Regions from separate parts of the Ensifer sp. GW823-FHT05D09 genome, predicted to be linked through region 4. Evidence: riboswitches for the same ligand, from Rfam matches in the RefSeq annotation. Region 4 holds a riboswitch; each other region holds the start of a gene.
What was found. A riboswitch is a leader RNA that binds a small molecule or an ion and turns the genes downstream of it on or off. The one in region 4 is predicted to bind cobalamin.

Region 1 (2,195 bases), on a different contig from region 4:
AGGCAAGCCAGGTGACGAGCTCCGGGTCGAGCGCCCGTTCGAGATCGAGATCAACAGGCACATGCAGCAGCGAGCACGACGGCGCAAGCTCGATGTGGTCGCGGCCATGCGCCTCGACCAGCGGCTGCAGCCGGCGGAAGAGACCGGCAAGATCCGTCCGCCACACATTGCGGCCATCGACGACCCCGAGCGACAGAACCAGCTGTGCTGGCGCCGACTCGATGAGGGCGTCCAGCTGTTGCGGCGCCCGCACGAGATCGAGATGCAGCCCGGTGACCGGCAGTGAAAGCGCTATCGGCAGGTTGTCACCGATCGCGCCGAAATAGGTCGCAAGCATGATTTTTAACTGCGGTACTTCCGAAGCGAACGTCCGGTAAGTCAGTGCCAGCGCCTGGCGTTCCCGCTCGTTGAGATCGAGCACAAGGCAGGGTTCGTCGATCTGCACCCATTCGACACCGGCGTTCGCAAGCTCTCTGAGAAGTTTCACATAGACGGGCACCAGCCGCTCGATCAGCTCGATCGGCTCGAACCCGCCGGCAGGCGCCTTGCCGAGCTTCAGGAAGGTCACGGGGCCGAGCACGACGGGACGGGTGACATGCCCAAGCGCGCTCGCTTCAAGGAAGGCCTCCAGCGGTGCGTTGCGCGTCAGCTCGAAGCGCTGGTCCTCAGCGAATTCCGGGACCATGTAGTGATAGTTGGTGTCGAACCACTTGGTCATCTCCAGCGCCTGGTTGCCGCCGTCCGGGCCGCCATGGGTGCAGCCGGAAGCGCAGGTCGCGGTCGTCGAACCACGTGCCATGGCGAAGTACGTGTCGAGATCGACCGGGCCGCCTTTCCAGCCATAGGCCGGCGGCACCGCGCCAACGAGCACGGATGTGTCGAGAACCTGATCGTACAGTGAGAAGTCGTTCGATGGAATGATCTGGATCCCCCGCGTTTTTTGCGCGGCCCAGTTTTCCGCCCGAAGGCTCGCGGCAACGGCGAGCAGATCCTGTCTGTCGATCTTGCCGGCCCAATAGCGCTCCAGCGCGAACTTCAGTTCACGGTGTCTGCCGATACGTGGGAAGCCGAGATTGGCTGTCTTGATGGTCATTTCCTTACCCCGAGGTTGTGGGCAAGGCTTTGAATGCGACGCATCCACGACCGAGGCAGGCTCGTTCGTCAAGGCGGCACATCGGACACCCCGCCCGTGGACGTTATCGATCGCGGCAGGTCTCCTGGCTTGCGGGTCAACACGAACCGTCCCGTCTTCCCGAGGCGTCTCCCTCAGTGACATCATTGGACGGCCGCTCGCCGCTTACAGTTGCGGGGGCAGCTCCGGCATGGGCGCCTTGCGGCGCCGCACCGTATTCCCTCTTAGCTCCGGCCCGTCGCAAGACGGGCCGCAGAACCACGATTGTTTGACAATGCCCTGCAAAGACGGGCAGGTCAATCGCATAAAGAAATGTTTATGTCTTTATTTTCAAGTTTCGATGGGCTGGGGAATTTTGCGGCAACGGCGCGCGGCACCGCATCACGACAGGCTGCTGCAGGGGAACCACGCCGTCATCGGCTACAAGCGGCGACGGAGCGTTGCCGGGATCGGGCTCTTTTACGGGCTGCCATGGAATGGCAATGTCGCCTGCACGCGCGCGAATGCTGTCATTGTCGCGCGTCAGGCCGATGTCTCGGAGCTGGAATTCGCTGAATGTATCGACTGTCGTCGTGATGTCGGCGGCTCTCCTGGCAAAACTCCAGACATGGCGGATGATCGATCGCAGTGCGCTCGGCATTGCTAACCCCTTCATTTCTGCGGTGGTGTGTTCGCGAGAAAATTGAGGATTTTCACGGTTTCGCGCAAAGCGGTTTCTCGCATGCTGCCATAAAGAATGCTTATCTCAACGCATGAGCAAGATTCCCCCCATGAGCGCGGTGCGCGCCTTCGAGGCTGCCGCCCGGCACCTGAGTTTCACCCGCGCGGCGCAGGAGCTGGGTATGACCCAGGCTGCAGTCAGCTATCAGATCCGGCTGCTGGAGGACCGCACCGGCACGGCTCTTTTTGTCCGCCTGCCCAGGGAAGTGCGGTTGACGGCCGCCGGCAGACAGCTCGCGCCGAAGGTGACGGAAGCGATCGATCTCCTGGGGACGGCCTTCTCCGAGATTGCCGACAAGACCGAACATCACCTGCATATCTCCGTGCTTCCGACAGTGGTCTC
Region 2 (2,195 bases), on a different contig from region 4:
CGTTGTCGCTGACGCTGCGATTGATGGTCATCTGACCTTCCTGCGCGTCGGGTTCGATCGCGACGGCGAAGTACATCCTGGAATAGCCGGCCTGGATACGCTCGAAGAAGTGCTTTTCGTCGCCGAGATCGCAGAAGAAGTTGGCGAAGTAGAAGGACCAGGTCACGTCCTTGGATTGGGCGAGATGTGTTCTCGCGGCCGTCACATGGCAATAACCCAGATGCGGCCGGCCGGCGAGCGTGCGGTGGAAGATCATCTTGGGAAACTGGATCGAGGTGTGGAAGCCGTTCATCCGCTTGTGCGTCGTTTCGCCGGCGGTCGTCAGCTTGTGGCCGGTGCGCTGGGCAACCTCGTCATAGCTGAGATAGCGCCGTTCGCGCTGCGACCATTGCCGCCTTTCGATGCGGCCGGTGCGCAGGAACTCGGTATGGACCGCTGTCTTCGGAGCGATCGTGGGCAGCTTCTCGGCTGCGGCGTCGTAGTATTTGAGCTTTGCCATGGACTTCAATGCGCTGTTTGCCGGTTCGGCCGGTTTCTCCGTCAGGCGACGCTAATGCATTATGGTTAATGGAAGATTTCATTGCGCCGGCCAGGATGGATGAGCCGACGCCGCAACGGATGTCGCAAAATGGCGAAGGCTTCGCGCTTTCGCGCCGGCTTTGCCGGAAAAAACGACAACTGCCCAATATTTGATCTATCTCATTGTTTATAATGACAAATAGTCGGCCTTGTGGTGTTTCAGACACGGGATGCACTGTGTCGTCTTTCTGGAATTGGATGTCGTTAATCGGCAGCTGCGACGACGGCTTCCGCGATTAGATATGCCTACTCAAGGTGCCGCCTCTTAGGGAAGACGGAGAATTGGGAAGCCGGTCAAAACCCGGCGCTGCCCCCGCAACGGTGGTGGAGCGAAAGCCTCGGCAAAAAGCCACTGGACGGTTCCGTCCGGGAAGGCGCCGGGCTGGTCCTTGCGGATAGCTCCTGAGCCCGGAAACCAGCCTTGACACGAATAGACCGTAACGGGTTGCGGCGGGCAGCCGGATCGGAGCCGTCATCGCACAGGCATTGCGCCTGCGTGGGTTCCAGTCCTGCCTCTCCGAAACAAGGCCAACGAGGATAGGACATGGACATCAAGGGCGATATGCTCCGCAAGCTGAAGGGTCGACGCGACGGCTACAGCCTCGACCGGGCCTTCTACATCGACCCCGACTACTACAGGCAGGATCTCGAGAGCATCTGGTACAAGGACTGGCTGTTCATCGGCCACGACTGCGAGGTCCCGCGCGCCGGCAACTATTTCACCGTTCAGGTCGGCGACTACCCCGTCGTCATCGTCCGCGACCGGCAGGGCACGATCCGCGCGCTGCACAATTCTTGCCGTCACCGCGGTTCCCGCGTCTGCTCGCAGCACAAGGGCTCATCGGCCAAGCTCGTCTGTCCCTACCATCAGTGGACCTACGAGCTCGACGGCACGTTGCTCTTTGCCCGTCAGATGGGCGAGGATTTCGACAAGGCCGCCCACAGCCTGAAGCCGATCCACTGCGAAACGGTCGGCGGCTACATCTTCATCAACCTGTCCGAACAGCCGATGGACTTCGCTCCGTTCCGCGACATGGTCGCGCCCTATCTCGCGCCGCACCGCCTCGGCGAAACCAAGGTCGCCTTCGAAAGCACCATCATCGAGAAGGGCAACTGGAAGCTCGTCTGGGAAAACAACCGCGAGTGCTACCATTGCGCAGCCAACCATCCCGAGCTTTGCCGGACCTATCCGGAAGCCCCGACGGCGACCGGCGTGCAAGGCGCCAAAGATGATCCTGTCATCGCCGCCCATTGGGAAAAATGCGAAGCGTCCGGGCTTCCGAGCGAGTTCCGCATGTCCGAGACCGGCCAGTTCCGCTCGGCGCGCATGCCGTTGATCGACGACGCCGAGAGTTACACCATGTCCGGCGCCCGCGCCGTGCGGCGGCAATTGTCGGCGGATGTCAGTCAGAAGCATATCGGTACGCTGCTTCTGTTCCATTATCCGTCGACCTGGAACCATGTGCTGGCCGACCATGCGATCACCTTCCGCGTTTTGCCGCTCGGGCCTGAGCTGACGCAGGTTACGACCAAGTGGCTGGTCAACAAGGATGCGGTCGAGGGCGTCGACTACAATCTGGAAGAACTGACGCACGTGTGGACCGAGACCAACGATC
Region 3 (2,195 bases), on a different contig from region 4:
GCGAGCCCGGCGGACTTTGCTCGCGACGAGCAGGCCTGTCGCGCCCGCTGCCCGGGTGCCGAAACCGAGCTCTTCTTCCACGAGCTTGCGACCGAAGAGAGCGACCAGATGGTTTCCGCCTCGACTGGACGCCCCTATCGGGAATTGCCGAACGCCTTTGCCTACCGGACGCGAGACGTCGGCAAGCCCGGCATCTGCGGCTGCCAGATCCCGAAGACGGTGGCAACAACGCCCAAGGCAGGCGGCGGCAATTCCAGCGATAGTCAGTCCTCGATCATCGTCATCGAAGGCAATAAGGGGGCAGATGCCCCTTCTGCCAAGGTGACGGTTCCCGCTGAAGAGCGCCCCTACGATCCCGCCAAGAGCAAGGTGCGGGTCATCGGGCCGACGTTCCTGCCCCAGGAGGAAACGTCGATCGACCTTCGCCACCCCAAGGGTCCGGCTTACCAACCGGTTCAGAGCAACTGATCGCGGCGTCAGCCTTCCGGCAGGCTCCCCAACCTTCCTCGAATACCAGTTCCTCCAGCGGCAGGCGCTGGCGCCAGCCTTTTACCGCCAGTTCCGGCTCACGGTAGAGGTGGTCGACGAAGCCCAGGCAAAGCCAGGCGACGATCACGACATGATCGGGTATGCCGAGGATCGCCTTGATCTCGTTCTCATGAAAGATGCTGACCCAGCCGACGCCGACGCCTTCAGCGCGCGCGGCAAGCCAGAGATTCTGGACGGCGCAGACGGTGGAATAGACATCCATGTCAGGATTGTGGGTGCGCCCGAGAACGACCGAGCCGCCGCGTGTGCGATCGCATGTCACGCAGATACTGAGCGGTGCCTTGCGGATACCCTCCAGTTTCAGCGAGCGGTATTTCGCGCGCTGATCACCATCGAACATCAGCGCAGCTTCGTCGTTGGCGCGGGAAAACGCCTGCCAGACCCGCTCGCGGGTTTCCGCCTGGCGCACGACGACGAAATTCCATGGCTGCATGAACCCCACCGATGGCGCCCGGTGCGCTGCATTGAGCAGGCGCATCACCAGATCGTCAGGCAAGGGGTCGGGCAGGAACTGATCCCGCACGTCCCGGCGTGTTTCGATGGCGCGGTAGACGGCTTCGCGCTCGTCAAATGAAAAGGCTTCTGCGGCCGCAAGGCCGCCATTCGCGTCAGTCAGCATCGTTCGATCCCCAACAATGCACAACCTTCCGCCGTCCGCGCGGGTTTCGGTCTATCTTGCCAGGCCGGTCTTCTGACTTCGGATCCCCCGGCCGCTCCGCCTTCCCAGATCCGATGAAGATCCAGTGGCAAGACTTTGAGAAAACTCAAGATCCCTGGGGCAGCCGTCCCCGTCACAGCGTTGGGCACGTTCCGGAGTGACACCGGATTCCCGATTCTCCCGCGTCGCGGGCACCTGACGACGCCATAAGTGCACAGCCCATAGGGAATGACAAGCAACTCGGTGGGTGCCCGCCGGCACCGTGCGAGCCTTTCGGCAGCGGTCGACATCGGAGACCTTTCGACCGCTGCCCTTGCGGCTCACTATCAAAGCGGGGCGACGGGATGTGGCGAGCCGTCATAGCCACCCCAGACCGACTGGTCGAAGCAGATGACCGACCCCGTCATCAGGCCGGATTCGTTCGAGGACAGATAGGCGCAGGCGCGCGCGACTTCCTTGGGATCGACAAGCCGGCCGAAAGGCTGGCTGGCGGCCGCCTTTTCCAGCCAGTCGGCTGCAGCACCGTGAAACTCTCGCTGGATGCGATCTTCCCCCTCTGAGGCCATCCATCCGATATTGAGACCGTTGACACGAATACGGTTGCGCAACAGCGCGTAAGCCGTGTTCTTGGTCAGCGTCTCCAGCGCGCCCTTGGACGAGCAATAGGCAGCGATGAACGGCTGCCCGGCCATGGCCGACATGGAACCGATGTTGACGATCGTGCCCTGAGTGCCCTCCCTTCGCATAACCTTGACAGCCTCCTGGATCAGGAAGAACGGCGCCCGCACATTGATGGCGAACATCCGGTCGAAGAGTTCGGGGCTTGTATCGAGAATGGTGCCGCGATCGGTGATTGCTGCCGCGTTGACCAGCGCATCGACCCGCCCGAAGGTGGCGTCGCAGGCGTTGACAACCTTTCGGGCATCTTCGACCTTTTCGAGATCCGCTTCGACATAAAGCACCTGCGCGCCGCTCGCCTTGCGGATCT
Region 4 (2,195 bases):
GCTGATCATCTCAAACGACAGAGCCCCTGATATCGGCGATATCAGGGGCTCGTTTGTCACGGTGGCCGGGCGGCTTACGCCTTGGCGAAACGGTCGTTGATGAAGCCCGAGACGACGCCGAGCACGATCCAGAAGGCGAGCGTGGTGGCGAGCGCCGCCACGGCGAACTCGGCGCCCAGTACGGCCGGAACATTACTGGAAATATCCGACGGCTGCGGCGCGCCATAGACGTGGGGTGCTGCGATCAGCACGAGGCCGATGATCTTGGCAACGATCTCTTCGCGCAGGACCAGCAGATAAAGGCCGACGGCGGAAAGCGCCACCGTTGCCAGCCACCAGACCTGGCGGTCGCCGAGCTCGGCGGCCGGGAAGCCCGGTAGTTCCGGCGGCAGGCCGATGGCCGGCAGCATGTGTACGGCAAGCCAGCCGCAGGCGCCCCAGAGCGCGCCGTTCCTGAGCGTGATCGGATAGCCGATGACGAGGCTGACGCCGGCCAGCAGCAGCGCAAAGCCGGAGCCGGTCACCAGATTGGCGATCAGCGTGCCGGAGAAGCGGCTCATGCCGAACATGATGCCACCTTCCTCGTGTTCGCCCTCGTGGGCGTAGGCGGGCGTGATCGGCGACAGCGCGTCGAGCAGGGCGCCAATCGGCGAAACCGCCTTCAGCGACGAATGCTGCTCGTGGTTTGCGGCGGCCGGATCGGCCGTTCCCGGCTGGGCGGCGGGCTGTTCACCGGCTGCCGGTGCCGCGCCTTCGAATTCTTCCGCGTGCAGGATCAGCGGTACGACGCGCAGTTCCTGGGCGCCGGTCATGAAGACACCGGCAATCAATCCAGCCACGATCGCGGCCAGAAGCGTTCTGACAATCATTTTCGATATCCCTCGATATCGGCGCGCCATGCGCCTTGCAGGCAGCGCCGTGTCCCATTGGCAATCCTGCGAACGGCTCCGGCCGGCAGATCTTTGGTCTGCATCAGACGCAAGCAAACGCGTCCGGCTGTTTGCCGGAAGCGTTTTTGTCCGCAGCTATGTCGACGCGGAACGCATGTCGCGTCCCTCCGCATCGCTTAGTGGCAGGGGAAGCCGTAGGAGTGGCGGGTGTCGTGCGCGGTGTCGTGCAGCACGGCCGAATTCGCCAGGCCCGCGCCGAAGACGAGGAAGCCGCCGATGAGAAGCGCGATGATACCCGCGGTCAGACGATCGCTGAGGGAGAGCGGAATGCTCGAAACTGTAGACGTAGCCATGACAACCTCCGTGATGGCATCGGGAAATTTCCCGGTTTGGGCCCTATGCCCGCATCGACTGGCAGGTTTCCTGGCTCAGGACGTCGGGTGAGATCACCCTGGATTTGCCTCGCCTTCCCAGAGCCAAGGTCCGCCCTCTCGCGGTCTCGTCTCCAGTGGCTTCTTCCGGATCGCTCCGGAACGGCGCATTCACGTCGCTCTACAGTCGCGGGGTCGGCCGTGATTTGAATGCCCAGCATGGGTCCATCCGTCACGTTCCCGTTTACTCCCGAAACGCGTTCGCGTTGCGGGAACCAATCGATCTGATGATGATTAGGATCGCACCCCGGAGATGTCAATTAAACTTGCGCCGCCGCCCGGCCCATCCGCGACAAAATCCCGAAGGATCATGCGTTTATAGGCCTCGACGATCTGGTCGCCCTCGGCCCGGTCCACCGAGACCGCAAGCCGCATGGTGCAATCGCCGAGATGCATGATCAAAAAGGCGGCGCTATCGATCGCCTCGCGCGGCGTGCCGGGCGCAAACCGCGCCCAGACGTCGGCGAGAAGCTGGCCACCGGCACGGCTTTGCTGGAGGTCGATTTCGCGCAGCGCCTTGTCGGCCTGCATCGCCGACCAGATATCGCGCATGACGGGCTCGGCCAGGAACATATCGTAATAGATGTCGAACAATACGGCGAAGGCTTCACGCAGCTCGGCGAGCGACGTCACCTTGGCAAGCTCGGCCGCGATACACTCGTTGCACACCGCATTGTAGCGCTCGGCCAGCGTGCGCACGATCGCCGCCTTGTCGGGAAAGTACTGGTAGAGCGATCCGATCGAAATTCCAGCCTTTTCAGCGACTTCGCTCATGCGCATGGCGTCGCTGCCCTTCTCCTGGATGAGTGCCGTCGCGCAGGCGAGGATCTGCTCGACACGCTCTCGGCTGCGCTTCTGGCTCGGCGTGCGGCGC

Region 1: it holds a riboswitch for cobalamin, as region 4 does, so the genes downstream of both, metE (5-methyltetrahydropteroyltriglutamate--homocysteine S-methyltransferase) here and AC1Q80_RS12385 (CbtB domain-containing protein) in region 4, are expected to answer to the same signal.
Region 2: it holds a riboswitch for cobalamin, as region 4 does, so the genes downstream of both, AC1Q80_RS04235 (aromatic ring-hydroxylating oxygenase subunit alpha) here and AC1Q80_RS12385 (CbtB domain-containing protein) in region 4, are expected to answer to the same signal.
Region 3: it holds a riboswitch for cobalamin, as region 4 does, so the genes downstream of both, bluB (5,6-dimethylbenzimidazole synthase) here and AC1Q80_RS12385 (CbtB domain-containing protein) in region 4, are expected to answer to the same signal.

What each region holds. Positions count from the first base shown of each region.
Region 1 covers NZ_JBXAIA010000005.1:298,881-301,075, forward strand. Annotated here, with positions in the region: gene metE (5-methyltetrahydropteroyltriglutamate--homocysteine S-methyltransferase) at 1-1,093, opposite strand, end outside; cobalamin riboswitch at 1,191-1,410, opposite strand; gene AC1Q80_RS17310 (hypothetical protein) at 1,407-1,778, shown strand; gene AC1Q80_RS17315 (LysR substrate-binding domain-containing protein) at 1,885-2,195, shown strand, end outside.
Region 2 covers NZ_JBXAIA010000001.1:865,657-867,851, forward strand. Annotated here, with positions in the region: gene AC1Q80_RS04230 (DUF6656 family protein) at 1-499, opposite strand, end outside; cobalamin riboswitch at 816-1,017, shown strand; gene AC1Q80_RS04235 (aromatic ring-hydroxylating oxygenase subunit alpha) at 1,124-2,195, shown strand, end outside.
Region 3 covers NZ_JBXAIA010000002.1:580,687-582,881, forward strand. Annotated here, with positions in the region: gene AC1Q80_RS08540 (DUF2865 domain-containing protein) at 1-468, shown strand, start outside; gene bluB (5,6-dimethylbenzimidazole synthase) at 377-1,168, opposite strand; cobalamin riboswitch at 1,214-1,421, opposite strand; gene AC1Q80_RS08550 (SDR family oxidoreductase) at 1,534-2,195, opposite strand, start outside.
Region 4 covers NZ_JBXAIA010000003.1:430,247-432,441, reverse strand. Annotated here, with positions in the region: gene AC1Q80_RS12395 ((2Fe-2S)-binding protein) at 1-5, shown strand, start outside; gene AC1Q80_RS12390 (CbtA family protein) at 75-869, opposite strand; gene AC1Q80_RS12385 (CbtB domain-containing protein) at 1,067-1,243, opposite strand; cobalamin riboswitch at 1,287-1,556, opposite strand; gene AC1Q80_RS12380 (TetR/AcrR family transcriptional regulator) at 1,556-2,195, opposite strand, start outside.